Regions from separate parts of the Alteromonas sp. KC3 genome, predicted to be linked through region 4. Evidence: predicted binding sites of a transcription regulator. Region 4 holds the regulator's gene; each other region holds the start of a gene.

Region 1 (7,508 bases), 2.3 Mb from region 4:
GCGGCAATGTATAACGAAGAAAAACAGTTCTACGGCGTACAATTCCACCCTGAAGTAACACATACACGCCAAGGTATGCGCTTACTTACCCATTTCATTATGGATATCTGTAAGTGCGAGAAGCTTTGGACCGCTGGTGCCATTATTGATGATGCTATTGAACGCATTAAAGAAAAAGTGGGTGATGAAGAAGTTATTCTTGGCCTCTCTGGTGGTGTTGATTCATCAGTTACGGCTATGCTTCTTCACCGTGCAATCGGCAAAAATCTGACGTGTGTTTTCGTCGATAACGGCCTATTGCGTTTAAATGAAGCTGACCAAGTAATGGAAATGTTCGGCGATCATTTTGGACTTAACATCATTCGCGTTGATGCTGAGGACAGATTCCTTGAGCGTCTTAAAGGCATTGAAGACCCTGAACTTAAGCGTAAAGCCATTGGTAATGAGTTCGTTCGTGTATTCGATGAAGAAGCAGGCAAGCGTGAGAACGCGAAATGGCTAGCACAAGGTACGATTTACCCTGACGTGATTGAGTCTGCTGGCTCTGCAACGGGCAAAGCGCATGTCATTAAGTCGCACCACAACGTGGGCGGCCTTCCAGAAGATATGGAACTAGGTCTTGTTGAGCCGCTGCGCGAACTATTTAAAGACGAAGTACGCAAAATTGGTCTCGAGCTAGGTTTGCCGTATGACATGCTTTACCGTCACCCGTTCCCTGGGCCAGGTCTTGGTGTTCGTGTACTTGGCGAAATAAAGAAAGAATATTGCGATTTACTACGTCGTGCTGACGCTATCTTTATTGAAGAGCTTTATGCAGCCGACCTTTATCAGAAAGTAAGTCAGGCATTTACCGTATTTCTACCAGTGCGCTCAGTAGGCGTAATGGGTGATGCACGTAAATACGATTGGGTAGTGAGTCTGCGCGCTGTTGAAACCATCGACTTTATGACGGCGCATTGGGCCCACTTGCCATACGATTTCTTAGGCAAAGTGTCGAACCGTATTATCAATGAAATCGACGGTATTAGCCGCGTGGTTTACGATATTTCTGGTAAGCCGCCTGCGACTATCGAATGGGAATAATTAATCAATAATAATGGATTGATTTATAAGGCTACTTTATTTTTGTAAAGTAGCCTTTTATATATGGCCTGCGAAGGTGCTTACTATCCAAAGCCTTTAAGCACAAAACATGTTGGTACGGCTATAGCTAAAGCTAAAAACAAGTTGTCTGATATTACTGCAATGATCAACTCGGGCAAAAAAGGTTTTTTGAATCACAGTCGTGGAGAGCGTTCAGATACATCTAGCCAGTCAACAACGGTATGTCGAACTTGGTTTGCTCAGCTAGGGCAGATATTGAAAAATATAACCTCTTTTGAAACTTTACCCCTCATTAACAGTAGTTGATTGAAACACTCAATCTGTCAGTATACTTTACATACAAAAACAGAATAAAAAATATTATTCGAAATATTAGGCTCTTATAGATTGGTACGTCTAATGCTTATAACCCTGTTATGCATGTCGCATCGAATATTTAATATAAAATAGGTGTCAATGTAATGAAAAAAATAATCTGTTTTGTAATTTTAAGTCTGATGAGTTTTGTAACTCATTCCGCTATTATCACAGGTATTGCTAATGATTTACTCAAAACGGACGTTAGCAATGACGGTTGGACGATACAATACCAAGGCGCTTACTCTGGCTCTTTTTCTTGGAGTTCACTATTAGCTGGAGTTGATTCATCGAAATATATGGCTTTGGCATCATCTTCTAGTGATGGTGCTACTACATATGATTTATTTGCTGCGATAAAAGTGTCTGACTTTTTAGTACTTTCCACTGCTCTCAATGAGACTCAATTGTTCAATGGGGCGTATTGGTACAGAAGTTCAGGAAGTGGCTCTGTAGGTTTTTCACCAACATCTGGAATTTTCCAAAATAGCGCAGATGTTTGTAATACATCCCTTTTCGGCGATCCTGGTTGTGCCGGTGATGATGGTTCTGAGCGTTTGTCTTGGCATATGAGTAGTAATGACAATGTTTTTGGAGGCTGGAGATCTGGTTTAACTACAAACCTTAACTCTGATAGTACTTGGCAAAGATACGTTCTTTTAATTGATGCTCCACAGCAAGGTCCTACCCCGGCTCCAGAGCCAGGCTCAATTGTAATGATTGGACTAGGTTTGGCTGGACTAGTGGTTCGCCGCAGAACCAAAAAGTAACTGAATTCTATTTTAGGTGCGTAAAACATTTACGCACCATCTTCTTATTCAGGTCTATCACAATACTAACGTCATTCTCAGCATCAATTCATACCAACAGCTATACATTTGACGCCGAGTCAGTATTCCCGCATCACGAAAAAACACATAATTATCACCGGAATAATGTTCCGTTCCGGAACTAATTTCGTCACAAAAACGGATTTGCAATAGCGATAATAATGCGTGTTTGCCGCACCTTAGGCGCCTCTTCTAGCTCCACGATCGTCACCGATAATAGTGCTTAAAATTATCTACTAGAAAACTACTTACTCCTCCTATTACCTGTAACTTACTTAGAAGTATTAAAAGTCCAGAAACCCACAACACGCTCTAAAATCTCAAATTTTTTGCAGGTTGTGTGAACTCGTCTATTCTTTCGTTAAGTATTATTGAAAATTAAACTTAAGAAGAATTGACAGGATGTTTTCAAACCTAAACATGGCAAGTTGGCAGTTTAAGCTCTACCTCGTTGGTGCGGTGCCAATTCTTGTGTGCTTGTCTATTGTCGGGTTAGCAACAAATACACTTTTTTCTCAAAGTGAGTCGCTTCAGGACGCTATCGATGACCTCAAAAGTCGGCAAGATATGGCGTTAACATTCATGGTAGCGAATCTAGCGCTCAATGCCGAAGTAAAGTCGTTGATAGCCGCGTCTTCTCAGGATGATATCAGGCAAAGCGCCATTGCAACTATCAAGGCTACGTCTACGGTTGAGGAAGAGCTAACACATCTAAATAATGCTCTTGGAAATGATCCTAAACTGGTTGAAATGCGCAGTTTATTTGATGAGATTAAGCCCAGACAAATGCAAGTTATTAGCAAGGCAAAGCGAAATCTAGATGCAGAGGCAATGATTATCGCTAATGAAATGAAGCCGCTGATATCAAGCCTTGAAAAAATAAGCTTAGAACTTGTAAAGCGAGAGTCTCAACAGCTTACACAACTTAAAGAGGCAAATTCTTCACAAAACACGCGTTTGGTTTATACGTTGATAATATTTTGCTGCGTGGGTGGCTTGGTGTCTCTGGGAATTGCACTCTACTTCGGTAAAACGTTGAAAGACAGACTTAATTACGTGCGAAAAGTATTAAATAAGGTCAGTGAAGGCGATTTAACAAGTCGAGTAGAAAAGCGCAGTAAGTGTGAAATAGGCGAAGTAAATGACGCTATTTCTGTCACCATCGACAAACTTGAAAAAACGGTTCATCAGATATCAGACAGAGCAGCAAGCCTATTTAGAAACGTATCAGTTGTAAAAGACGCTACACACCAGTCAATTGAGAATGTAAACGCATTAACCACAACTTATGAACGTATTGATATAAGCGCTAAAACAAATATCGACATAAGTGAACAAACTGCAGAGCAATTGCACATTGCCCAAACGAAGAGCGCAGAAGCGAGCGCTACGGCTTTGCGAGCACTGGAGCAAGCGAAGGTGACCAAGCGTAACATCGCAGAGGTGATTGATGCGATAAACGTATCAAATCAATGTGCTGAGCAAATGGGGCTTGCCGTTCAGAATATCACTTCTATTTCTGAAAACATTGCGGCCATCTCTGAACAAACCAACTTACTTGCGTTGAATGCTGCAATAGAAGCAGCAAGAGCAGGGGAGAGCGGTAGAGGTTTTGCGGTCGTTGCGGATGAAGTCAGAAACCTTGCGTCGCGCTCTAATGAGTCGGTTGACGAAATTGCCGCACTTGCTCAACAACTAACATCTAGCGTGACAACGATGGTTACGCAGATGAGTGAAACCAGCAACAAAGTTGAACGTCAGGGGCATGAGTTTGAGTCGACGTTAGACAATATCCTCAATGCGGAGTCACTTATACGCAACAGTGAGGAGCGCATAGAAGAAACATCCTTATTGGGGGATAAACAGCTTGAGGAAACACGTGCGATTATTACCGCGATGGAAAAGTTAAAAGGCGTTATCGATTCAACTACGCTTTCTGTTGCAGACATGGAAGGGTTATCCGACAGCTTAACCAAATCATCAAGCAGGTTGCAGTCGCTTGTTTCTTATTTCAAATTGATAGGAGATCCCAAGTGAAACGACTTGTATTAGTTGTGCTTTTAGCTGTGTCCTCGCACGCTCTTGCAAACGATTATGTTTATAAAGCAGGGCATCCATCGTTACAAGAATGGCTCCTGCCTGAGAATGTTCCAACGCCCAAAGATAATCCCCTCACACCCGCTAAAGTAGAGCTTGGAAAAATGCTGTTTTTTGATCCTCGATTAAGCGGAGACGGCAATATGTCTTGTGCTTCGTGTCACTCGCCTTTGTTTGGCTGGTCAGATGGTCAGAAAACGGCGAGAGGTCATAAGAGTATGGTGTTGGGCCGTGCATCACCGGTTGTTGTTAATACTGGGTATAACGACATTCAAATGTGGGATGGACGCGAAAAAACATTGGAAGACCAGTCTATCGGGCCTATGCGTAATACCGCAGAAATGAATATGGATATCCCAAAGCTCATCGATTTTCTGAGTAAGTCTGAATATAAGGAGCACTTTGAAGAGGCATTCCCCGGCGAGTCCATAGGCGTGGAGCAAATAGCCAAAGCACTTGCGTCTTTTGAACGCACCATTGTCAGCCGAGATTCCCCGTTTGATAACTGGGTAAGGGGCGATGAAAGCGCATTGACTGCACAGCAAATCAGAGGTTTTAGGCTATTTGTTGACCCAGATAAAGGAAATTGCGCCGTTTGCCATAGCGCACCAAATTTTACCGATAACGGCTTTCATAATTTGGGACTCGCGTCCTTTGGTGAAGATAACCCTGACTTGGGTCGCTATACTCAGCGGCCTTTGCGACTGATGAAAGGCGCCTTTAAAACACCCACTATTCGTGACATAACGCTTTCTGCCCCGTACTTTCACGACGGTAGCGCCGAAACATTGATGGAAGTTGTTGAGCACTACGCCATTGGTGGCGTGGTAAAAGAAAATCGCTCTCCAAATATGAAAACGCTCAACTTATCTCAGCAAGAAAAAGAAGACATTGTCGCTTTTATGGAGTCGCTAACGACACCACCAGAAGCATTTGTTTTACCTATATTGCCTCTTTAAGGATTACGTTTATGTATAGATTTTTCACTGCTCTTGTTTTTTTCAGTTCAACCACCGTATTAGCAAATGACCCCATAGTAGTGGGGCAGAAAGATAAAGCGTTCACCGTAAGTGAAGTATCGATAAAAGTGGGAGATACCGTGCGCTTTGTAAATGAAGATTCGTTTTTTCACAACGTCTTTTCACTGTCGGATGCGGCCCTTTTTGATTTAGGCTCATTTCCACAGGGGGAGCACCGTGATATTCAATTCGACACAGCAGGAGAAGTGGAGGTTGAGTGTGCGATTCACCCCTCAATGCGAATGGTTATTCATGTTGAAGAGCCTGAGGGCTAAAAAATGAAAACTTTCTCACTATCCGTGTTGAGTAGTTTGCTATTACTTTTGCCAACCTTAGCGATAGGGGCTCAGCAACAAGAAACTGAGCCAACTGTCGAAATCGGTGCCAAAGTTTATCAAGAACGTTGTGTACTTTGCCATGGAATGCAAGCGATGGGAGAAGGCGTTCTCCCAATGAAGCTTAAAAACTACCCGAATACGAATCTACTTAAACGTATTCGAACTAAAAGCCGTGGCGAGATACATGATGTGGTAACCCATGGTGCATCGCTTGAACATATCTCTGATTTTATGCCTCCGATGGGGGCTGAATTAACGTGGACAGAATTAGAAAGTGTTGTTGATTTCCTCATGTTGCTCAAGCGTGACACACAGCAAGGCTTAGCTATGCTAAAGAACAAAAGCCCGAGTGTGATAGACACTATGGACTCGTTTGCTGGCAGAGATATCTATGAAACACGGTGCGTTTTGTGCCACGGGACAACTGGCGAGGGAAATGGGAGAATGAGTAAAATCATTAAATCTCCACCTCCTTATAACCTCACACTTTCAAGGCTTCCAAAAGAGTACATTGTGAGTATTGTTACAAAAGGAGGGGAAGCCATGCAACGGTCTGGTCAAATGCCCCCGTGGGGCGATCAGCTCAATAAGGAAGAGATTGAGCACGTAGTTAATTATGTGATGTCGTTGAGGAAGTGATGCAACGCTTTACATCTTTGCCCATTACGCAAGAAGCATTATTTTTAAATAGACGCCATTTTATTAAGCAGGCCTTTTGTACCGGTTTATTGGCGTCTATGCCTAACTACGTGTTTTCTCAAACAAGTGGTAGCCACCTGGTAACCCCTATGAAAACCGCTTCTACTTACTGCAATTACTACGAGTTTTCAGATAACAAAAAAGTCATTCACCATCTTGCTAAAGCACTCGCTATTTCACCTTGGACTATAACTATAGACGGCGAGGTAGAAGAGCCCACGGTTTTAAATGTTGACCACATTACGCCAACGGTTTCTCGAGTCTATCCCATGCGTTGTGTTGAAGGGTGGACAGCAGTTATTCCGTGGCAAGGTATCCAACTGCGCGACTTATTGACGCTAGTTACCCCTAAAAGCAGCGCTAAATACGTTAAGTTCTATAGCGTTTACAGACCGTCTGAAATGCCAATGCAAAGGCGTGAACATTTTTCTTGGCCCTATGTTGAGGGGTTGAGGCTAGACGAAGCAATGCATCCTCTTACCATGCTTGCTTTGGGGATGTACGACAAACCACTAACAAAACAAAACGGAGCGCCAGTGCGCTTGGTAGTGCCTTGGAAATACGGTTATAAAAGTATAAAAGCCGTAACGCGCATAGAGTTCACAAGCTCACAACCAATCGGTTCTTGGGAGCAAGCAAGTCCCAGCGAGTATTCTTTCTACGCCAATGTAGATCCTAAGAAGCCTCATCCAAGATGGAGTCAGAGAAGGGAACTGTTACTTGGAGAAAAGCAAAAGCGACCCACACAGCGTTTCAATGGGTTCGCCAAGCAGGTAGCTCAAATGTATAGCGAGTAGTAATGTGGAAAGAACACTACGCTTTTTAGGGCGCCATTGCGCTTTTCTCCGTTATGCAATCTATGTCTCTGGTTTCTTGCTAAGTGGTTTCTTGGTCTGGAACTATATCGATACTCAGCACAACGTATATCAAACGTTAATGGCACTTACTGGGCAATACTCACTTGCGTACCTCATTCTCGTATTGCTCATTACGCCTCTGCGAAGGTGGTTCGTTATAGTATGTCAGTACTGGCACCTTTCTTACGGCAAACGTTTGAGTGACTG
Region 2 (7,508 bases), 150 kb from region 4:
ACATTTTTGCTTCAAGCAGGGATCGCACGACCACGACCGCCTTTAGCTGATCACACTGCAACATTGTATGACCATAGCTTTCCTTCAACGCACACTACACTTTCAACCTTAGTCTACTTTTATATCGCGTACTTGCTTAACCATTTTACAAAGAATAGGGCTGTGCGGCTTTGGGTGTATTTGGTAGCAGCGATATTGGTTATGACAATTGGTATAAGCAAAGTCATGTTAGGGATGCATTGGCCCAGTGACGTTGTGGCGGGATGGTGTGCGGGTGGTAGTATGGCGGCGCTGAGCTTTTATGTGATCAAATGGAAGCGCAAGTTGCGTGTAAAAACGTCATAACCATTACAGAAGTATCATATTTTAGCGCGAGACGACCATGGAAAGTAACAACGCTGGTGGCAGCATTGACTATGTAGAAAAAGTGTCGCGTTTGCTTGCAAGTGATATGTACCGCATGCGCTGCTTAACCGCACTAAGGGAGCTTGCTCTACCCCAAGGTTATATTGGCGCGGGCTTTTTACGAAACGCCATTTGGGATGTACTTCACAACAAACCTTCTTCAACACCACTAAACGATGTAGATGTTATTTATTTCTGCCGACAAAGTGAGAAAGGGCGTGACGCAGAGCTTGAACGTCGCTTGCACGACATGATGCCCGAAGCCAATTGGCAAGTGAAAAATCAAGCTAGAATGCATACTCTGCATGGCCACAATCCTTACGAAAGTTGCGAACAGGCCATTTCATATTGGATTGAAAAAGAAACGTGTGTTGCGGTTAAGCTAAATGAATCGGGGCGTGTAGAGGTGTTGGCGCCTTTTGGTCTACAGGCTAATTTTGCCAGCACGCTATCTATTAACCCTCGCTATCCACGTCGCGAGATCTTTAACTCGCGAGTGAAGCAAAAAGATTGGCTTAAAATATGGCCACAGTTAACTCTTCGTTATTGATACGTAGCGCTACATCTTTTCAGCAATAGTCACTATCTTGGTGGCGATAGAGGCAATCGTTGTGTTTTCGCTCATCGCTTGTTTCTGTAACCGTCTATAAGCGCTATTTTCGCTTAAGTTAAACTTATCCATTATCACAAGTTTGGCGCGTCCAATGACCTTTTGCTCATGAATGGCGCGCTTGGCTTCATCGAGCTCTCTCCCCATGTCTTCAATATGTTTTGCCTGTACCCGAAGTAAATCATAAAACGAGCGGTGTGCGGCAAGTGTTTGTGTTTGCTCATCAATCGCGGCGGGAGTGACATTGTCTTTGCCAGCATCTTCTACAAGACCAGGCATGTTAGGGTCGAATAACAAGGTCAGTGGCGAGCCTTCACTTAAATGTTCATCGTTGAATTTATCGAGCAATTGCTGATGGTTTGTCATTTCGTTTTTGGCGTCTATCACTTTTTGATTTGCTTGCGCCAATAATGATTGAGTAAGCTGAACTTCAATTGTTTGCAATGCATCGATGCGTCGTGTTGCCACGTCAAACCACACTTCTGATATGGCCTCAGAAATAGGGCTACCATCGCTTAGTTGCGCAATCATTTTTCGTAACCGCAAGACATCGAATGTCGCTTCACTTTCATTTAATTCGCAAAATGATTGCATACTGGCAGGTGGGCTGAACTCACTAAAAATAGTAAAGTGATGGTCTTGGGCGTGTTGTAAGGTATGTAATTTTTCGCACAAATGAGACTCAAAGTGAGTTTCAGCAAATCCAATTGCGCCCCATGCGCGTTCTTGTCCTGCGTACTCTTTGGCTTGCATAAAGTTAAAAAGAGAAACAAGCAGCCGAGTGATATCAGGGTCACTGGCAATATCCGCGGCTTCGAAAATAACAGTTAACAAGCTGGCAATAAGTCGACTATATGCACGTGTTGATTCAAGTGCGGAGAATCCTTGCTTGCTAATTTGTTCTCTAAGGTGTGGCAAATAGTCAGTGGCTTGCATTGCTAGCGTGATACTGCTGAGTAAACGCGGGTTTCCCGAGCTTACCGCATTGGTAAGGTAAAGCGATTTTAAATGGCTTTTTAACAGTGACTCAGCGCTTTCGCTGTGGCTGATATATTGAAGCCTAGCGCTTGAGTAACGCGCTCCCTTTGAGCCCAAAAAGATATTACTGGCGCCGCGCTCTTTTTGTAGTGCGTGCACAAGATCACAAACCGCAATAACAATGCGACAATTGCTCGACAACTGTTCTAACACGGTAATTTCTGCGTGTTTAGCCGCAAGTAAAAAACGTTTAGTTGCATCGCTACATAGCGCTGCAGAAGTTTCTTTTTGTTTTAGCATGTTTCTACGGGTGTACCTGTGTGACGTATTGAACGTACTTTTTTTGTTGTTAGCGTACTTGTCACGATACCTTGCAACAGCTATGCCTTTCTGAGTGAAATCGCAACACTCTCTTATTTCAGCATCAAGTAAGAATGTATATGAGTCGCGCCAACGCGCTTGATTTATGGGTAAAGAAAAACGCTGTGTAATGAAAGACGTTTAAAAAGAGAAGTCGAATGCGTTAAAGGTAACAAAAGAAAGAGGTAAGAATGAGAAGAGATAGGAGTGAGAAGGGCTAAAAGTGAAAACAAAACCAAGAGGTTGCGCCATTGTGGTGCAACCTCGATACCGCTAGTTGCGTACTACGCGCAAAAACCACCCCACAAACAGAGAAATAAGGAAACCGAAGAAAGAGACCAGAATAGTAATGTTTAGCATCTGCCCAGAGAAATCTGCATTCTCACCAGTATGTTCGCTTACTAACATACCTGACGCCTGAAAGATGAAAAGCGCCGCGACAGAAAAGAGCAATATAATTGCTGTCGATACCATTGTCGCTTTCCAGTAAGCCTTGGGTGATGCCCAGTGGATAGCGCCAGCAACCAGCACGCATAAAATAGTCAAGATATAAGGGACCACGTTAACTCCTTAATAGTGAAGTGATAGCCATTATTTTTAATCGATAAAGTGTGCGATGTACCACGCACTTCGCAAAAAATACTGGCATTACGATGCCACGGTGTGTGCTGTTTGTCAGCAAGCGAGCGCTAATTTAAACGTTTACGTGGCGATTTTGAGCGATAATGGTGATAGAATCGCCAACAAATTTTTAAAAGCCGTGTTGGTGTTCCACATTTTGTTGAAACGCCAAGGCGGCCTTTTGTGTTTAACACTTAAGCTTCTGAGAGAACATGTTCGATTTAATTACCAGTAAAGACAGTAATGTAAAGAACGACGTGCTTTCAGGTATTACCGTTGCGCTAGCACTGGTACCTGAAGCCGTAGCTTTTGCATTTGTGGCCGGTGTAGAACCAATGATTGGTTTGTACGCGGCATTTATGATGGGCCTAATTACCTCTGCCATTGGTGGTCGTCCAGGTATGATTTCTGGCGCAACCGGCGCTATGGCGGTTGTAATGGTTGCCCTTGTAGCACAGCACGGCGTGCAGTATCTGTTTGCCGCTGTAATTCTCGCAGGCCTTTTGCAAATACTATGCGGGGTATTCCGGTTAGGAAAATTTATAAGACTGGTGCCTTACCCCGTAATGCTAGGTTTTGTTAATGGGCTCGCCATTGTTATTTTCCTTGCGCAGCTTGGTCAGTTTAAGGTGATTAACGGCGCAGGTGAGCTGCAATGGATGCAAGGTACATTACTCTATTGGATGCTAGGCTTGGTGGCACTGACCATGGCAATCATATATTTGCTGCCTAAGTTAACAACCGCTGTACCAGCTTCATTGGTGGCTATTGTTACGGTAACGGCGTTGGTGCATGGTTTAGATTTAGAAGCGCGCACGGTTATCGACTTTGTACGCGACCTTTTACCTGCGGACCAGCGTGATTCCGCGACACTTGCGGGTGAGCTACCAAGCTTTGCCATACCTATGGTGCCGTTCACATGGGAAACCTTCATGATTATATTGCCTACCTCGGTTATTTTATGCTTGGTGGGTTTAATTGAATCGCTACTTACCCTTTCATTGATTGATGAAATGACAGATACCCGTGGTCGCGGAAACAAAGAATGTGTTGGTCAAGGTGTTGCTAACACGGTTAACGGTTTCTTCGGCGGTATGGGTGGTTGTGCCATGATTGGACAGAGCATGATCAATATTAATTCAGGCGGTCGCGGTCGCTTGTCTGGTATTACAGCGGCAGTGGTACTGCTAGGCTTTATTCTTTTTGCTGCCCCTCTTATTGAAATGATCCCACTAGCGGCACTGGTTGGCGTTATGTTTGTGGTGGTCATTGCAACATTTGAGTGGGCGTCGTTTAGAATTATTCGCGGCGTGAACAAAGAAGATGCCTTTGTACTTTTCTTGGTAACTGGCGTTACCGTTATTGCTGACTTGGCAATAGCCGTTGTGGTTGGCGTAATTGTGTCTGCATTGGTGTTTGCATGGAAACACGCACGTCATATCGAGGCAAAATCACATATCGATAACGACGGCTGGAAAGTGTACGAGCTTGATGGTCCGCTTTTCTTCGGCTCAGTGTCTCACTTTAAAGACTTGTTTGATATTGCCAACGACCCAGACGATGTTGTGATTGATTTCAAAGACTCTCGCATTTGGGACTCGTCGGGTATTGATGCGTTAGATACCTTGGCTGACAAATATGAAGAGCAAGGTAAAAAGCTGCACATTCGCCATATTAGTGACGAGTGCCGCTGCTTGCTGCGCAAGGCAGACAAATTTGTAGAGATTAATGTGGTGGAAGACCCGCGTTATCGCGTGGCTACGGACAAACTTGCATAGCAGATATGCACACTCAGTAAGTTTGCACCAAGCGAATACATGAATGCGTTTGTTTGGTGCATCTGAGCATTAGAAATATCCGGCGTTTTTGTCATATTTAATGTAAAAACAATTAGTTAAGTAATTGGCACTGTTATTGGATATCACTATACGTAAAGTGTGTACTAGTAATTTTGTGTTGATTGCTAGAAGTGTGATTCATAACACTCCGTAAAATGTGTTAGTTAGGTATCTTGTCAATACTTAACGAAAGTAGGCAACGAAGCCCGCACCAACGAAAGTTGGCGCGGGCTTTTTTTTGTCCCGAAGAAAGGGGAAAAACATGACGTCATCTGATTCAAAAACGCGCATCGTAGTCGTAGGCAATGGCATGGTGGGACACCACTTTGTCGAGCAACTACATAACAGCGATGCAAACGCCGACATAACCGTACTTTGCGGGGAGTCTCGGCTCGCCTATGACCGTGTATATCTATCGTCCTACTTTAGCGGCGCGAGCGCAGATGACTTGGCGCTAACTACGCCTGCACAATATGCGTCATGGGGCGTTAATGTCGTGACCAATGCCATAGTGACAGACATCGACAGAGAGAATAAGACCGTTGTTACTTCTGAAGGTCAAAAATTCGATTACGACAAGCTGGTGTTGGCAACAGGGTCATATCCATTTGTGCCGCCAATTAAAGGTAACGACCAAGAACACTGTTTAGTCTATAGAACCATTGAAGACTTACTGGCTATTGAAGCGTCTGCCAGTGTCAGTAAGGTTGGGGTTGTTGTTGGTGGTGGTTTACTTGGTCTAGAAGCTGCCAATGCACTCAAGCAGGCAGGGCTTGATACGCATGTTGTTGAATTTGCCCCACAGCTAATGGCTGTGCAGCTAGACACGACGGGCGGCGATGTACTTAAGCAAAAAATTTCATCACTAGGGGTTACCGTTCATACGCAAAAGGCCACTCAGTCAATTGAAGCGGGTGATAGCTGTCGTTACAAAATGGTCTTTGCTGATGGCAGTGAACTTGAAACCGACATGATCTTATTCTCAGCGGGAATTCGTCCCTCTGATCAACTAGGCAGAAAAGCGTCATTAACGCTTGGTGAGCGTGGCGGTATTGCCATTGATAATCACTGCTTAACGTCTGATCCGAATATTTATGCTATTGGTGAATGCGCGCTGTGGGACAACAAAATATTTGGCCTTGTTGCGCCAGGTTATACGATGGCACGCACGGCAGTAAGCCATCTCACTGGTGGTGACAGCGTATTTACAGGCGCAGATATGAGCACAAAGTTAAAGCTCATGGGGGTTGAGGTTGGCTCTATTGGTGATGCGCACGAACGCACGGAAGGGGCGTTGAGCTACACCTATCTTAATCAACCTGAGGGTGTATACAAAAAACTGGTGGTAGACAGCGAACAAAAGAGAGTACTAGGCGCCGTGTTAGTTGGTGACACTAGCGACTACGACACGCTGTTGCAGTATGCGCTTAATGATATTGCACTTCCTGAATTCCCCGAGAGCCTTATTTTACCCACCTCCGGTGACACTCCGGCTTTAGGTGCAGATGCGCTACCTGACACGGCATCCATTTGTTCATGCTTGAATGTGACCAAAGGCGATATTGTGTCGGCCATCGATGGTGGCTGCTGCAGCGTGGCAGACGTAAAAGGCGAAACCAAGGCAAGCACAGGATGTGGCGGTTGTGCGGCATTACTCAAAAATGTTGTCGACGGGGAGCTTGAAAAGCGCGGTGTTGAAGTGTCAAAAGCAATTTGTGAACACTTTAACTATACCCGCCAAGAGCTGTTTCATATTGTCAAAGTCAACGGTATTCGTACCTTTGATGAATTGCTTGAGGCGCACGGTGAAGGCCTAGGGTGTGAAATTTGCAAACCCGCTGTGGGCTCAATACTCGCATCGGTTTATAACGACTATATCCTTAAAGAGTCACATTTACCTTTGCAAGACACCAATGACATTTATTTAGGGAATATGCAAAAAGACGGTACCTACTCTGTGGTACCACGTGTACCTGGTGGTGAAATTACGCCAGAGAAGCTCATATTGCTTGGTGAAGTTGCAAAAGAATATCAACTCTATACAAAGATCACAGGTGGCCAGCGTATCGATTTATTCGGCGCCCGTGTTGAGCAACTACCGGATATTTGGCAAAAGCTTGTTGAAGGTGGTTTTGAGACAGGACATGCCTACGCCAAAGCGCTTCGAACGGTGAAATCTTGTGTAGGCAGTACCTGGTGCCGCTATGGGGTTCAAGACTCTGTGGGTACCGCTATCGACCTTGAAAATCGTTACAAAGGCTTACGCGCGCCGCACAAAATAAAGTTCGCGGTGTCAGGGTGTACCCGTGAATGTGCAGAGGCTCAAAGTAAAGATATTGGTGTTATCGCGACGGAACAAGGTTGGAACCTTTATGTCTGCGGAAATGGCGGTATGAAGCCTCGCCATGCCGACCTTTTCGCCACCGACTTAGACACGCAAACCTTAATCAAATACATCGACCGCGTGCTGATGTTTTATGTAAAAACTGCCGATCGACTTCAACGCACGTCGGTGTGGATGGACAACTTAGAAGGAGGGCTGGCCTACCTACAAGATGTCGTCATCAATGACGCTTTAGGCATTAATGGCGAGCTTGAAGCGCAAATGGATGCGGTAGTCGACGCGTATCAATGCGAGTGGAAAACCACGATTGAAGACCCACAGTCACGCAAGCGTTTTCGCCAGTTTGTAAATA
Region 3 (7,508 bases), 350 kb from region 4:
CACTGTTAAGCTTGCCGCCACATCAGATGATACCGCGGCTTCTTTAGCAGCATCCGCAACAATGGCAGACAGGTCAATTCCAGGCTCTCTGCCTTGCTGAACTTGCTGCTGGAATTCGTTGATGCCCGCAATAATATTCGCCTTAACACTTTGCTGTTGAGCACCGTTTGGCATAGTCGCCACTATTCGGTCGGCTAACGCTTCAGTAGCCTTTTGCGCAGTTTCTGAAGGAAGCTGAGCAATTGCGTTGAGTAATGAACCCGCTGCTTCATCAGCCCCTATCGACACGCCATTTGCATTGTTTTCATTGCCTGCTTTAATTTCGCTACCACCGCTCTGTTTACCGTCTGTTGCTTTGGCTTGTTCAGTTGCTTGCGCTAGCAATGCATCCAAACGGGTAGCATTATCACTCCCCTCAGCCCCTGCACTCGTTTCACTACCGTCGACATTAGCAGCCTGTTGAATAAGGCTAAGAATAAACTCTTCTTCAGCGGTAAGGCTCAACGACTCAGAAGCGTCATCTTCGACAATTCTTGTTTCAGCGGTACTCGTTGCTTGACTAGACTCCGTCTGCTCCGTATTGAGTAACTGCGCAATTAGCGAAGCTAAGTCATCTTCGTTTTTTAGGTCAGTATCGGTGTTGGTAGTGAGCTCACTTTGAACCGCTTGCAGCTCATTGTGTTCAGGATCACCGTCTTTGCGGTTACTACCTCGCAATAAATCACCTAACGTACGCAGTGAATTTAACAGTTCATCCCCCACAGCATTTAATGACTCACTGTCGCTCGCGCCTTGCTCCTTAGCGGTTTGCAATTGTGACAATAAATGCGCCAAGACAGAGTCAACCGACTCGCTATCTACGTCTTCAGGCAGCTTCCAAAGTCTGCCACTCTCCTTAACTTTTATAATGCCATCCAGATCAGTTGCGCTGGTTACATCGCTTTGTGATGACTCGCCGGCAGCGCTGTCTTTTTGACGATTAGCGATGGTTTCCACATAAGCTATCCAGTCGGGCTCTCCCGACTCTTCTTTATCTGGCTTACCGTCGGGTGTACCAGGCGTAGTGATGACGCCAGCATCAGGATCTTTTTTCCCATCCTCACCCAGAATATACGTTGTCTCGGTACGGTGACTAACGACGACATCCCCCTCCACTTCAAGCGCATCCTGTGGCTGATCGACATCTTTGTTTTCATTGTGCTGCGCTAGCTCAGGCGATTCTGAGTTATCTTCTACAAGCGTGTCGTGCGCTGGCTTAGCCTTTACTTCAGTTTCGTGAGTTGGTGTTGGTGCGTCTGAGACCTTCTCGTCACTTGGTAAATTGGTATGCCCAGCATCCTTATCCTTTCCTTCGCGAACTACAGAATGAGTTGTATTTGCAGGTGTATTTGAGGACGTTGAAGTTCGCTTTGGCTCTGCCTGGTTTGCCTGAGTTTTTGCAACTTGGTAAAGACTATCAAACCCATTGCCTTTTTGGCTTTCGGCTTTTCCGTCAATTCCAGCTTCAACAGCTTGAGCTGTGCTGCTTGCAGCAAAAGGCAAAGCGGCAATGTCTGTTTTCTGTGCGGCAACTTGTTGCATAATCTTCTACCGTCCTACTTAGATAGCACTTTTATAAACGTGTGGTAACAGCGTTTGAAAGGCATTTGTACAATATATACAGGCGCTTACAATAAGGTACTGCGCCCGACTTGGCGCTTTGCGGCAATACCGCAAAGACTTATCCGTTTGTTCTTCGTAATGGTTTCAATAATCGTCTTTAAAGAGGCACTGCAAAGGGCGCGCCAACTGGTATTTAAATGGGAGAGCGCCATCAAAATCACATCCACATAGGTAAGAATAGTTTTATGAATCAGCGAAATAGCGAGAACTTTAGAAAGGTGAATTCTTGGCGCGATAAAAGCGCTGGGTGGCAAACTCGTCCATCATTGCTTGCTCTTCCTTTGCCGCTTTGCGTTGTGCTGCCACTTTCTTTTTATCCAGCAGTAAATTAACGGCCTTTACCTTTTGCTGCTGCTTAAGCCACATTTGCTTGCGCTGATCTGCCGCCATTTTCGCTCGTGCAATAACTTGCATCTGTTGTTCACACGCTTTGTCTAATTTGCCCACAAATGACAGATGTTGCTGGTAGTAAGTAGCTGTTACACCACCTTGACCTGTTTGTTGAATGCCTTTTATATAGTCGATGCGATATTGTTCGAGACTAGACAGTTTTTGCTTTTGTTGATTTACATTTTGCTGAGCTTGTTGATAGAAACGCGCCTCACGTTCTTCTTTTTCTTTTTCAAACTCTGCAAGACGTTCTAGTTGTTTAGACATAGCGAGTCACAACTTACCCTTAACCTTGCCCAAGGCCTTTGGCAAGAGCAGCCATACCTTCCAAACTTTCGTCATAAGGCAGTACTTGCTTCATACCCTGCTGCAAAAACGCATTAATCGCCGGCTCTGCACGGATTGCTAAGTCGATGCGAGGATCAGAGCCCTTCGCATAGGCGCCAATTGAGATGAGATCTTGGTTTTGCTTGTAGTTCGAGTATACCTGCCTAATTCTTCGCGCCATTAACTGATGCTCTTCACTTACTACCATAGGCATTACGCGGCTGATAGATGCTTCGATATCTATCGCAGGATAGTGACCACTGTCCGCTAAGGTTCGTGACAGAACGACGTGACCATCTAAAATGGCGCGCGCGGCATCAGCAATAGGATCTTGGAGGTCATCACCTTCTGTCAGTACGGTGTAAAACGCCGTTATTGAGCCTTGTCGCTCACTCCCATTCCCCGCACGCTCCACCAGCGCAGGTAAGCGTGCAAACACTGATGGCGGATAGCCTTTCGTTGCAGGCGGCTCACCCACAGCAAGCGCTATTTCACGTTGCGCCATGGCGTATCGCGTCAATGAGTCAATTAATAAGAGTACCTTCATGCCTTTGTCGCGAAAATACTCGGCGATAGTCACTGCTGTTTCACAGCCCTTTAGTCGCATCAGTGGGGAGGTATCGGCCGGCGCTGCAACAACAACTGCCCGTTGTCGTTCTTCTTCGGTTAAAATTTCATGGATGAACTCTTTTACTTCTCGTCCCCGTTCGCCAACAAGCCCAACAACGACAACATCGGCTTCGCAGCCTCGCGTCATCATGCCAAGCAAAACACTTTTACCAACACCACTACCGGCAAACAGCCCCATACGTTGCCCAACGCCCACGGTATTAAGGGCGTTGATTGCCCGCACGCCAACATCCATTGGTGTATTAATGGGGCGGCGAATAAGCGGGTTCATAGGAGGGCGAGTCGTCGGCGCGCGAGCTTCTGCCTCAATTGCACCTAAACCGTCAAGGGGTTGGCCATTTCCATCCACTACTCGGCCGAGTAACCCCATGCCAACAGGTAATCCGCTTTGTCGATTAAGCGGCATAACGCGGCTACCTGGCACAATACCGCGCACGGCTTCTGTGGGCATTAGATAGGTGATGTCATCGCCAAAGCCAACAACTTCAGCTTCAATTTCGCCTTCGATGGTCTGAACCAAGCATTGACTTCCAACCGGTAATTGGCAGCCAACCGCTTCTAGCGTTAGTCCTATGCCTCGCACTAATTTGCCAGCAGCGACCACGGGAGGAGAGGTAACCTGTTTGGTCAATGACTCAAAATGATTGTGCCAAGGGCTAGTCATCTGATAGACCTTGGTTTAAAAGGAATTGTTCGATAACGTCGCGACAACGTCGTTCAATCGAGACGTCAACCGCATTATGAGCTGTCGCAATGTCACAACCTCCCCGTTCCATTGCCGCAGATTCGATAAAGTTCCAGCCTTTTTTTGCAATCTCTTCTTCACCAAAATGCGCTTGCACAATGGCAATATCTTCAGGGTGCATGTGTATTTGATATTCAGTTTGGTTGATAGGAAGCGCTTTAATCCCTTCACTTAATGCTTGCTGGATAACCTGCGTGTTAGTGGTAACTTCTGTTTTAATCACCGCTTTAGCCAGTGTGACTGCGAGTTTTACAAGCTGATCGCGCGTTTCATCATTAACTTGCGATAAGGGATCATGAAGTTTCTCCGCCAATAGTTGCCACACCTCAGCTTGAGTAGCAACTTGCTGCCTTCCCTCTTCCAACCCTTGCGATAGTCCTTCTGCCTGTCCTTTCTCTAACCCTTCGGCGTACCCTTTTTCTAATCCTTCTGCTTTACCTTCATCAAAGCCTGTTGTCTTACCCTCTAGGTGTCCTTCGTCGAAAGCTGCTTGTCGAATAGCTTCTATCTCTTGTGCCGTGGGCGGTAAGATCTCTTCCTCTTCTTCAGGGGGCTCGTATTTCCAATCAGAACGGCGATTTAACGCATTAGTGGGTTCGTTATCTCGTGGCGCATGAGGATCGTCCACAAAAGGTAAGTCCCACTTTTTAGCTTCACTTGCTTCGCTTTCTGAAAAACTTTTTTTTGCCGTCATTCTTTTACCTGACTTTTACGCCGTGGCACTCGCCCAGTTTGACTAGTTACCAACCACATCTATCCGCTTACAGGAATTCTTCGCCGCCACCGCCGCCAAGCATAATTTCACCAGAGTCAGACAGACGACGAGCCACAGACAAGATTTCTTTTTGAGCGGTTTCCACTTCACTAATACGCACAGGACCGAGTGCTTCAAGGTCATCGTTAAGCATCTCAGCTGCACGTTTAGACATGTTACGCATGATCTTTTCTTTAAGCTCTTCGTCTGCACCTTTGATGGCTTTAAGTAGCGCATCTTGTTGTACTTCCCGCAATATGGCCTGAATGCCTTTATCATCAACATCCACCAAGTTGTCAAAGACAAACATAAGGTCTTGGATTTGCTGGCTCATTTCTTCATCTTGCTCACGGATAGCATCCATTAACTGCCCTTCGATTGCAGTATCTAGGTAGTTCATGATGTTGGCCGCCGACTTCAAGCCGCCCATTTTGGCTGCTTGAGTACCCGCTTGACCCGCAAACTGTTTCTCCATAATTTCGTTCAGTTCTTGTAGTGCCGCCGGTTGAACTTCTTCAAGGTTAGCAATACGCATGAGAAGGTCTAAGCGCACTTTCTCTGGGAATTGCGCCAAAATTTCTGCACTTTGCTCTGGCTCTAGGTAAGACAATACGATGGTTTGGATCTGCGGGTGCTCATTTCTAATGATACTGGCAACCTGCTTCGAATCCATCCATTTAAGTGAATCAAGACCTTTGGCACCGCTTCCCATCAATATTTGATCAATGAGGTTAGCGGCTTTATCTTCACCAAGTGCCGCGGTTAGTGCCCGTTTAACAAAGTCTTGGCTTTGGAAACCAATGGTGCTGTAGTTTTGAATTTCTTCAATAAAATGTTTGTGTACCGCAGTTATTTTCGTCTGCGTCATATCATCCACTTTGGCCATTTCAGTACCCAGTTTCTGTACTTGCTTTGGCTCTAAGTGTTTTAAAATTTGCGCCGCATCTTCTTCAGACAAACTCAATAGTAAGATTGCAGCTTTTTCGACGCCTTCTAATTTACTGACGTCGTATGACGGTTCTTCAACATTGGCGAGTTCTTCAGCCATAATTACTCTCTCACTACTCGTCTTGCATCAACCAGCCCTTCACTACTTGGGCTGAGAGTTCTGGTTCATTCGCTACAAGTGCTCTTACTGCTTTAAGCACATCTTCATCTTTGTGTAGGTCTGGTAACATTAACGAGCCATCCGGTGCAAAGCCGACTTGACCTTCATCGAATTCTGAGGTCAGCATGCTTATTGTATCATCACCAAGATCCAAACCTTCATCCGCATCAAACTCTTCTGCATCATTCGACTCATCAGGGTTAATTAAGCGGCGTAGCATTGGACGAATCACAAAAATGATAAGTACTATTATAACTAACCCACCAATAACTAGCTTAAGAATTGGTAGAAAACCTGGCTGCTCCCACAAAGGTACATCTTCTATCTCGCCAGCATCCATTCGAGTAAAGGGTACACTTACCACTTCTAGCGAGTCACCTCGCGTTACATCAAAGCCAATACCGCCTTGCAATAATCTGCGAATATTAAGTATTTCTTCCTGCTTACGTGGTGTTGGCGTTATCGCGCCATCTTCACCTGCAACTTGCGTGTAATCAACCGCCACAGATACGCTAAGTCTGCGAATGACACCCGTTTGTTTTTTGGTATGGCTAATTGTGGTGTCAAGCTCGTAGTTACGGGTTGATTCTTTGGCAGTTCGCCCTGGCATGATCTGCTGACTGGCTGAGCCTGCATTTTCTGGAATTGTTGAGTCTAATGGCGGTTGGTTTGATAGTGCGCCTGGAATGCCACCAACACCGCCACCCACACTATTTTCTTCCATGATCATTTCACTGCGCACAGCAGGTAAATCAGGGTTATAGCTACGTTGCGTTTGTTCCATGGCGGTAAAGTCCATGGTGACATCAGCTTGCGCGGTATAATTGCCAATGCCTAGTACGGGAATAAGAATGGCATCGATTTTTTCAAGATATTCTTGTTCGCGCTGACGTTCAATTTCGTATTCTTTGCGCGCTCGTGCACTCATCGAGTCTTGAGAGCCAGAGTTTAACAGGCGACCATTGCTATCGGTCACCGTTACTTTTGACGGCTCCATGTTTTGGACTGCTGATGCAACAATATCAACCACCGCATCTACTTCTTCACCGGCAATCACTGAACCGCGTTTTGCGGTGAGTACAACGGTAGCTGAGGCCTTTTTCTCACGGCGAGCAAACACATTCTCTTTTGGCATGGCCAACAATACTCGCGCCTTTTGGATACTCGCGATGTCTTCAATAGTTGAGGCAATCTGCTGCTCTCGAGCATGTTTGAGGCGTTCCATTTCTACACGTTGGCTTACCCCAAAGCCCATGTCTTGCATTATAATGTCGGTACCCGAATCACCCGCTTTAGTAAGCCCTTGACGCGTCATACCTAGGCGGATGTTCTGAAACTCATCACTACGCACATAGACCGTGTTACCCTCAAGCTTGTAGTCAATCTGATTGGCGTCCATGTAATCGAGGGTTTCTATTAGCTCTTGTGTCTCCATTTTAGCGAGTGGACGATAGTCGGGTTCTTGAGACCATATGAAAACAAAGATCGCGATGGCAACGCAGATAACCAGCACTACCACAAGCGCCACTTGGCGCATCATGTCTGTACTGCCCAAGGTGTCCATAAAACCAGACTTATTTTCTGGCTCGTTGTCTGCAGATTGGTGTTGATCTGGAATAGTTAAGTTTGTACCTGTTGCTTCAGCCATAACCTACCCCATTTATACCGGCATATTCATTATTTGTTTGTAGGCATCAAGTACTTTGTTACGCACTTGTACAGTCGCTTCAAAGGCGATGCCAGACTTCTCTTTAGCGAGCATGACTTCTGCCAAACTTAGGCTCGGATCACCCATTTCGAAACGCTGTTGCATGTCTTTTGAATTCAGCTGCATGTTATTGACGCCGTCTACCGCATGCTTGAGCATGGTGGCAAAGTCGCTTGCCGATGAG
Region 4 (7,508 bases):
GGGCCATCAGCTTTTCCTTTCAGAAACTGCTGTACTAACTCGCTATCACTTTCTCTAATTTGTTGTGCACTTCCTTCACCAATTACCCGCTTATCAGCAAGAATATAAATGTAATCGGCAATGGTTAATACTTCCGTGACATCATGGGTTACCACTATGCTGGTAAGATTTAATGCGTCGTTCAGTTCACGTATGAGTTTAACAAGAACCCCCATTGAAATAGGGTCCTGACCTGCAAAGGGCTCATCATACATAATTAAATCAGGGTCAAGAGCGATTGCTCTGGCCAAGGCTGCGCGTCTCGCCATACCGCCTGACAATTCACTTGGCATCAACTTCGCTGCCCCACGTAAACCTACAGCCTGTAGCTTTAAAGCGACAATAGTAGCAATCACATCTTCTGAAAGTTGGGTGTGCTCACGCAGCGGGAAGGCCACGTTGTCAAACACACTCATGTCAGTAAAGAGCGCGCCACTTTGAAATAACATGCTCATTCTGCGTCGGGTCTGATATAGCGACTTCCTCGACATAGAGACAATGGAGTCCCCGTCGAACTTCACATCACCTTCATCAGGTGTTAACTGCCCGCCAATAAGGCGCAGCAGTGTGGTTTTACCAATACCACTGGGGCCCATTACCGCAGTAATTTTTCCCTTGGGCACTTTAAGCGAAATGCCATCGTAAATAATACGATCGGCACGCTTAAAGGTAAGGTTGTCTATTTCAACTAAATGATCCATAGCGTGTTTAATGTCGACCCTTGACCTAATGAAGCCGCCAGTATTTACATCGGCGGGCTTTATAAAAATTTATTTAACATCGAGAACATTCAAGTTCTATGCCTTCGATTACTTTCACAGTAAAGTTTACCGGGCAGTGTAATCTAGTGACATTCTACGCTTTTTCAAGGGCGTCGCCAAAGTCAAAAAGTTACAAGTTATGTTCGATGAATACGAATGATTAAGCCTGTCAGCCCAATCGCTGTGTTAGTTGTCTTATTCGAAAAGCCCTATAACACTTATCGGGGCACTAAAATGGTAGAGTATTTTTTATTAACTGAAACTGAACGAGCTCATCGTAACGCCTGATTTTACAGTAAATTTCGCTAAAATCTGGTCGCTTGTCGTGTGTTAAAGGCAATGCAACATGTTTATAGAGTGTGGTAACACCCAAAACAGAAACTTTATCGCTACAATAAAATAAAATGCACTTCCCATATGCAAATGGCACTGTTTTTGCGACAATCTAGCGAAATACTTTTTATTACAGGTTGTTGTGCTTTTAAACATCGTAATTTTCATCGTAGGACTAGTGATTTTAAGTTGGAGTGCCGATCGCTTTGTATACGGTGCATCTGCACTGGCGAAAAACATCGGAATATCGCCGATGATGATAGGTCTCACTATTGTGGCGATGGGATCATCAGCCCCTGAAATCGTCGTATCAGCGATTGCCTCAGCAAACGGAAACATGAACACTGCGGTAGGTAACGCATTAGGGTCTAACATCACCAACGTCGCATTAGTGTTGGGTATCACCGCGTTAGTTAAACCTCTTATCGTTTCCTCAACAACGCTTAAACGTGAACTCCCGGCGTTACTCATCATCTCACTTATCGCAATAGGCTTTATGTTTGATGGTGAATTAAAGTCCTACGAAGGCATTATTTTGCTAGGTCTTTTTATTTTCGTATTAGCGATGATGGCGTGGCTCTCGCTTCAAGTTGATAAAGAAGACCCTCTCGTTGCCGAAACTGCCGATGAAATCCCTAAAGATGTGTCGAACACGTCTGCGCTTATTTGGATTGGTGTTGGTCTTGTTATTTTGCCTTTAAGTGCCCATTTCTTAGTAAATTCCGCTGTAGAAATCGCGCGTTATCTTGGTATTTCTGATTTGGTTATTGGATTAACAATTATCGCACTTGGAACAAGCTTACCCGAACTTGCAGCCAGCATTGCCGGCGTGCTTAAAGGTGAGGATGATTTAGCATTGGGTAACATTATCGGCTCAAATATTTTCAACCTACTCGCCGTGTTGGGTATGCCAGGTCTAATAGCACCAGGGCTACTCGACCCTGATGTTTATAATCGCGACATGTACGTCATGCTTGGCTTGACCTTGCTACTATTCCTGTTTAGTTTCGATCTGATTGGCAAACGCACTATTTCTAGGCCTAACGGATTTTTATTGCTTGCCTGTTTTATCGGCTATCAATTCTGGCTGTTTGGATAATCATGAATAACGAATTACAAAACACCTACATTGCCTCTGCAAAACGCGTTATCGATATTGAAGCTAGCGCTATCGAAAATCTTGCCAGTCGCTTAAATGAAGATTTTGAGAAAGCGTGTGACATTCTGTTTTCCTGTACGGGTAAAGTCGTTGTTTCGGGAATGGGAAAATCCGGTCATATTGGCAATAAGATTGCTGCAACACTTGCCAGCACAGGTACCCCCTCTTTTTTCATGCACCCTGGCGAAGCAAACCATGGTGATCTAGGCATGTTGAGTAAGGGCGATGTATTGCTCGCAATCTCCAATTCGGGAGAGACGAGCGAAATTGTTAACTTGCTGCCCGTTGTGAAACGCTTAGGAATACGAGTTGTCGCCATGACAAACAGTGCACAAAGCTCGCTAGGCCAATACGCTGATATCGTGCTTGATATTAGCGTCGAGCAAGAGGCTTGCTCACTAGGCTTAGCGCCAACCTCAAGTACAACAGCAACATTAGTTATGGGGGATGCACTCGCAGTTGCATTGTTAGATAAGAAAGGGTTCACATCTGACGACTTTGCATTGTCACACCCAGGTGGAAGCTTGGGCCGTAAGCTACTGCTTAAAGTAGGCGACATAATGCTCTCGGGTAGTGATATTCCGCTAACAAAGTCAGATGCAACCGTTGCCGAAGCACTCCTTGAAATTTCTAAAAAAGGATTAGGAATGACAGGCATTATTGATAGTGCCGGAATTTTGCTTGGCGTATTTACAGACGGAGACTTGCGTCGTATTTTAGATGCGCGGGTTGATTTACATAGCGCCCAAGTTATTGACGTTATGACACGAGGCGGGAAAACAACCACTCAAGAAGAGCTAGCGGTTGAAGCATTAAACCTAATGGAAAGCCATAAAATTAGTGCATTGATGGTGGTTGACAACGATCGCAAACCCATCGGCGCCTTCAACATGCATATGCTATTAAAAGCGGGGGTGCTGTAAATGACGACAACGTTATATACCGAATTAGATGACACGCTCTTTAAGCGTCTTGCAGATATTAAACTGCTGGTATGTGATGTAGATGGTGTTTTTTCTGATGGGCGCATTTATCTGGGCAATGATGGTGAAGAGCTCAAAGCATTTCACACCCGAGATGGCTACGGCGTAAAGGCCTTAGTGAGTCATGGCGTTAACGTAGCAGTAATTACGGGGCGTCGCTCTACCATTGTGGAAAACCGCATGAAGGCGCTTAACGTAGCGCATATCATTCAAGGCGAAGAAAATAAGTCTGCCGCACTACAAGCCCTAATGACTGAATTGTCATTGCGCCCCGATAATGTTGCCACTGTTGGCGACGACATGCCTGACACAGGTATGTTTGCCCATGCAAGTGTAAAAATTGCAGTTTCAGATGCCCACCCTTTTGTCGCTAAACAAGCCAACTGGAAAACTACGCTCCCAGGTGGATTTGGAGCTGTGCGCGAGATTTCTGACACAATCCTGCAAGCCAAAGGGGTTGAACAAGGTATTTTTGGAGCGAGTGTATGAGCCAATTTGGCTTCAATCGGCTGGGACTGAGCATTTCTGCGCTATTTATATTGGCGCTACTAATGTATTTACCCACGTGGATGGAAGAGCCGCCAGAAGTAAGAAATAGCGGCGAACTTGATGCATTAAAACCCGCGTATAAGGCAAAAAATCTTACTACGACTCTTTATAATCAAGACGGACAGCTCAACCATAAGGTGTTTGCTGAATCGATGGAGCACTACGATCAACTTGGCTTTGTATTGTTCCGTGCGCCACGCTACACACTTTATACTGATAACGCTACGTCACCGTGGGTCGTTACCGCTGTGGAAGGTACATTGTACAACAACGAGCTGATTCAGCTTGAAAATAACGTACAGATAGAGAACCAAACTACAGATGACTTTGTCAAAACCATTACGACACAATACATTCAGATTAATTTAGACAACAAGCAGATGACATCTGATCAACCAGTAGAGATACTGGGGTCGCAATATGTCATTCAAAGCAATGGGTTTAATGCAAACTTACGCACCCAAGAATATGAGCTTATCGATCATGTACAAACCACTTATTCCCCTAGCAACTAGCTTAATTTTAGCGTTGGCTAGTGGTTCCGTTTTCGCTAGTGAAGATGACTTTTCTAAGCCAATAAAAGTCGACGCTAAGTCACAATTTGTTGATGGAAAAAATAAAACATCGTTGTTCAAAGATGATGTTCTAATTACTCAAGGCTCGCTTGTGATTAATGCCGACGAAGTTGAAGTTATCGCGACAGCGGGCGAAGGCAGAGAAGTGTTTGTCGCACGCGGTAACCCTGCGAGCTATACACAAGAGCTTGAAGATGGAACGCCAGTATCCGCTAAGGCGAATGAAATTCGCTACGAAGTGATTAATCGGGTGATATCGCTTACAGGGAAGGCTGAACTAAAACAAGACACCAGTATGGTAAAAGGTGACAGTATTACCTTTGATATGATTACCGAGCAACTGCTTGCAACCGGTGGCGATGACGACAACGGTGAAGGGAGAGTGACAACTGTTTTCACTCCTGAAGCGATTCGCAAGACGAATGCTAAGGACAACGAACAAGATAACGAGGGCAACCAATAGCAATGGCTACTTTGAGCGCAAGAAACCTTGCTAAGGCGTATAAATCACGCCAGGTTGTCCGAGATGTCAGCCTCAGTGTATCGACAGGTCAAATTGTAGGGCTGTTAGGCCCAAATGGTGCTGGTAAGACCACAACATTTTATATGATTGTTGGGCTTGTTCCCCTTGATAAGGGCGCCATTGAAATTGACGACAACGAGTTAACACATCAGCCCATGCATGAGCGTGCACGCCGCGGAATTGGCTATCTCCCGCAGGAAGCATCTATATTTAGAAAGCTCACTGTGCATGAAAATATCATGGCAATTTTACAAACCCGTAAAGATTTGAATTCACAACAGCAAGAAGAAGAAGCCGATGCGCTACTTGATGAATTTAATATTAACCATATACGTAATAGTACGGGGATGAGTTTGTCAGGGGGAGAACGCCGCCGAGTGGAAATTGCGCGCGCCCTTGCAGCTAAACCACAATTTATTTTATTGGATGAACCTTTTGCTGGTGTTGATCCAATATCAGTAAATGATATAAAGAAGATTATTCAACATCTTCGAGATAGGGGTATCGGTATCCTTATCACTGACCACAACGTACGAGAAACATTGGATGTTTGTGAAAAAGCGTACATTGTGAGTCATGGCGAGCTTATTGCGCAAGGAACTGCGGAACAGGTTTTAAGTAATCAAAAAGTAAGGGATGTATACCTAGGCGAACAATTCAGGCTATAGTTAGTGTAACCGGATTGTCATTTTTCAATCTCGCTCAGGTATATTCAATTTAGAGCATTTAAATAAGACGTAGATGAAACCATCTTTACAGCTAAAATTTAGCCAACAACTCACCATGACACCTCAGTTGCAGCAGGCCATTAAACTGTTGCAGCTTTCTACGCTCGATCTTCAACAAGAAATTCAAGAAGCGTTGGATTCAAACCCGCTATTAGAAGTTGAAGAAGGCCACGACGAGCCTCAGCTTGAAAAAAATAACATCGATAATGATGACAGTGGGGTAGAAGCTTCTGCCACTGCATCAAGTGATACTTTGGAAGCTGGCGATGCACTAGAAAAAAATGATCTTCCAGACGAATTGCCAATCGATAGCACATGGGATGAGTATTATTCAGCATCGTCTGCGCCGGCACCAGGACCTGCCAGTGACGACGAACAAATTTTCCAAGGTGAAACGACTGAGGACATACAAGAACATCTATTGTGGCAGATGCGCCTCACCCCTTTTTCTGACACCGACCGTGCCATTGCAATGGCTATCATTGATTCTATCGATGAGTCAGGGTATCTAACCGTTACTCTTGAAGAGATTTTAGAGGCGGTTAACGCGCAAGAAGCCTCTGGCGAAGATGAAGAGGAACTCATTGAAATGGACGAAGTAGAATGTGTATTAAAGCGCATTCAAATGTTCGATCCCATTGGTTCTGGTTCGCGCACCCCACAAGAGTGCTTGATGGTACAGCTTCGCCAATTCGCAGATGATACACCATGGCTTGCCGAGGCAAAGCAGTTAATAGAAGACTATTCTGATTTGCTGAGCAGCAAAGATTACCGCACCTTAATGCGCAAGAGCCGATTGAAAGAAGATCAGCTTCGCGAGGCTATGCGTTTGCTGCAAACCTTGAATCCTCGCCCAGGTAGTGCTTTAGTTACTAAAGAACCTGAGTACGTTATTCCAGATGTATCGGTTACCAAAAAGAATGGCCGTTGGGTGGTTGAGCTGAACCCTGATAGCCTGCCAAAACTTAGCGTCAATCAACAATATGCCGCAATGAGTCGCCGTGCAAAGAACAGTAGCGATTCACAATTTATCCGCTCACACATGCAAGAAGCCAAGTGGTTTATCAAAAGCCTAGAGTCGCGTAACGACACACTGATGAAGGTAGCAAATTGTATTGTGCAGCAACAAATGGGCTTTTTTGAACATGGCCCAGAAATGATGAAACCAATGGTATTAAATGATGTCGCAGAAATGGTAGATATGCACGAATCGACTATTTCACGTGTGACAACACAAAAATACATGCATACCCCTCGTGGCATCTTCGAGTTGAAGTATTTCTTCTCTAGCCATGTTGCAACGGAGTCAGGTGGTGAATGTTCATCAACCGCCATTCGTGCATTGATCAAAAAACTGGTGGCAGCTGAAAAACCCAGTAAACCACTAAGTGATAGCAAGATTGCTTCATTGTTGGCCGAGCAAGGCATTAAAGTTGCCCGGCGGACAATAGCAAAGTACCGGGAATCGTTATCGATCCCGCCGTCGAACCAACGCAAGAGCCTTATTTAACGGGCTTAATAATATAAGGAAGACGAAATATGCAAATCAACCTTACTGGTCATCATGTCGAAATCACCGACTCTTTGCGTAATTATGTCGATACGAAGTTCAGCAAACTTGAACGTCACTTTGATCACATTTCTAATGTGCATGTCATCCTGAACGTTGAAAAATTAAACCAAAAAGCAGAAGCGACAGTTCACTTAAGTGGCGCTGAAGTATTCGCATCCTCAGAAAATACCGACATGTATGCGGCGATTGACAGCATGGTTGATAAACTCGACCGGCAGGTAATCAAGCATAAGGAAAAACTTAAAAAGCACTAGTAGTTAATTAAGTATGGATATACAAGCCATC

Evidence for each region. The regulator sigma-54, encoded in region 4, starts transcription at its own class of promoters, with help from an activator protein. The targets are predictions, from matches to a motif close to GTTGGCACGNNNNTNGNNT.
Region 1: a site for sigma-54 is predicted at 1,491-1,509, ahead of JN178_RS13725 (PEP-CTERM sorting domain-containing protein). Genes of this name have one in related genera too.
Region 2: a site for sigma-54 is predicted at 4,876-4,894, ahead of nirB (nitrite reductase large subunit NirB). Genes of this name have one in related genera too.
Region 3: a site for sigma-54 is predicted at 1,771-1,789, ahead of JN178_RS05125 (flagellar hook-length control protein FliK). Genes of this name have one in related genera too.

What each region holds. Positions count from the first base shown of each region.
Region 1 is NZ_AP024235.1:3,070,965-3,078,472, reverse strand. Features, by position in the region: gene guaA (glutamine-hydrolyzing GMP synthase) at 1-1,083, shown strand, start outside; gene JN178_RS13725 (PEP-CTERM sorting domain-containing protein) at 1,566-2,231, shown strand; gene JN178_RS13720 (methyl-accepting chemotaxis protein) at 2,694-4,328, shown strand; gene JN178_RS13715 (cytochrome-c peroxidase) at 4,325-5,347, shown strand; gene JN178_RS13710 (plastocyanin/azurin family copper-binding protein) at 5,359-5,682, shown strand; gene JN178_RS13705 (cytochrome c) at 5,686-6,384, shown strand; gene msrP (protein-methionine-sulfoxide reductase catalytic subunit MsrP) at 6,384-7,241, shown strand; gene JN178_RS13695 (sulfite oxidase heme-binding subunit YedZ) at 7,246-7,508, shown strand, end outside.
Region 2 is NZ_AP024235.1:646,316-653,823, forward strand. Features, by position in the region: gene JN178_RS02905 (phosphatase PAP2 family protein) at 1-345, shown strand, start outside; gene JN178_RS02910 (nucleotidyltransferase family protein) at 452-955, shown strand; gene JN178_RS02915 (nitrate regulatory protein) at 965-2,293, opposite strand; gene JN178_RS02920 (hypothetical protein) at 2,627-2,914, opposite strand; gene JN178_RS02925 (SulP family inorganic anion transporter) at 3,187-4,752, shown strand; gene nirB (nitrite reductase large subunit NirB) at 5,075-7,508, shown strand, end outside.
Region 3 is NZ_AP024235.1:1,148,668-1,156,175, reverse strand. Features, by position in the region: gene JN178_RS05125 (flagellar hook-length control protein FliK) at 1-1,581, opposite strand, end outside; gene fliJ (flagellar export protein FliJ) at 1,873-2,319, opposite strand; gene fliI (flagellar protein export ATPase FliI) at 2,339-3,673, opposite strand; gene fliH (flagellar assembly protein FliH) at 3,666-4,448, opposite strand; gene fliG (flagellar motor switch protein FliG) at 4,516-5,556, opposite strand; gene fliF (flagellar basal-body MS-ring/collar protein FliF) at 5,570-7,264, opposite strand; gene fliE (flagellar hook-basal body complex protein FliE) at 7,277-7,508, opposite strand, start outside.
Region 4 is NZ_AP024235.1:800,424-807,931, reverse strand. Features, by position in the region: gene mlaF (phospholipid ABC transporter ATP-binding protein MlaF) at 1-740, opposite strand, end outside; gene JN178_RS03600 (calcium/sodium antiporter) at 1,276-2,232, shown strand; gene JN178_RS03595 (KpsF/GutQ family sugar-phosphate isomerase) at 2,235-3,215, shown strand; gene kdsC (3-deoxy-manno-octulosonate-8-phosphatase KdsC) at 3,216-3,764, shown strand; gene lptC (LPS export ABC transporter periplasmic protein LptC) at 3,761-4,339, shown strand; gene lptA (lipopolysaccharide transport periplasmic protein LptA) at 4,308-4,862, shown strand; gene lptB (LPS export ABC transporter ATP-binding protein) at 4,865-5,590, shown strand; gene JN178_RS03570 (RNA polymerase factor sigma-54) at 5,664-7,160, shown strand; gene hpf (ribosome hibernation promoting factor) at 7,190-7,477, shown strand; gene ptsN (PTS IIA-like nitrogen regulatory protein PtsN) at 7,491-7,508, shown strand, end outside.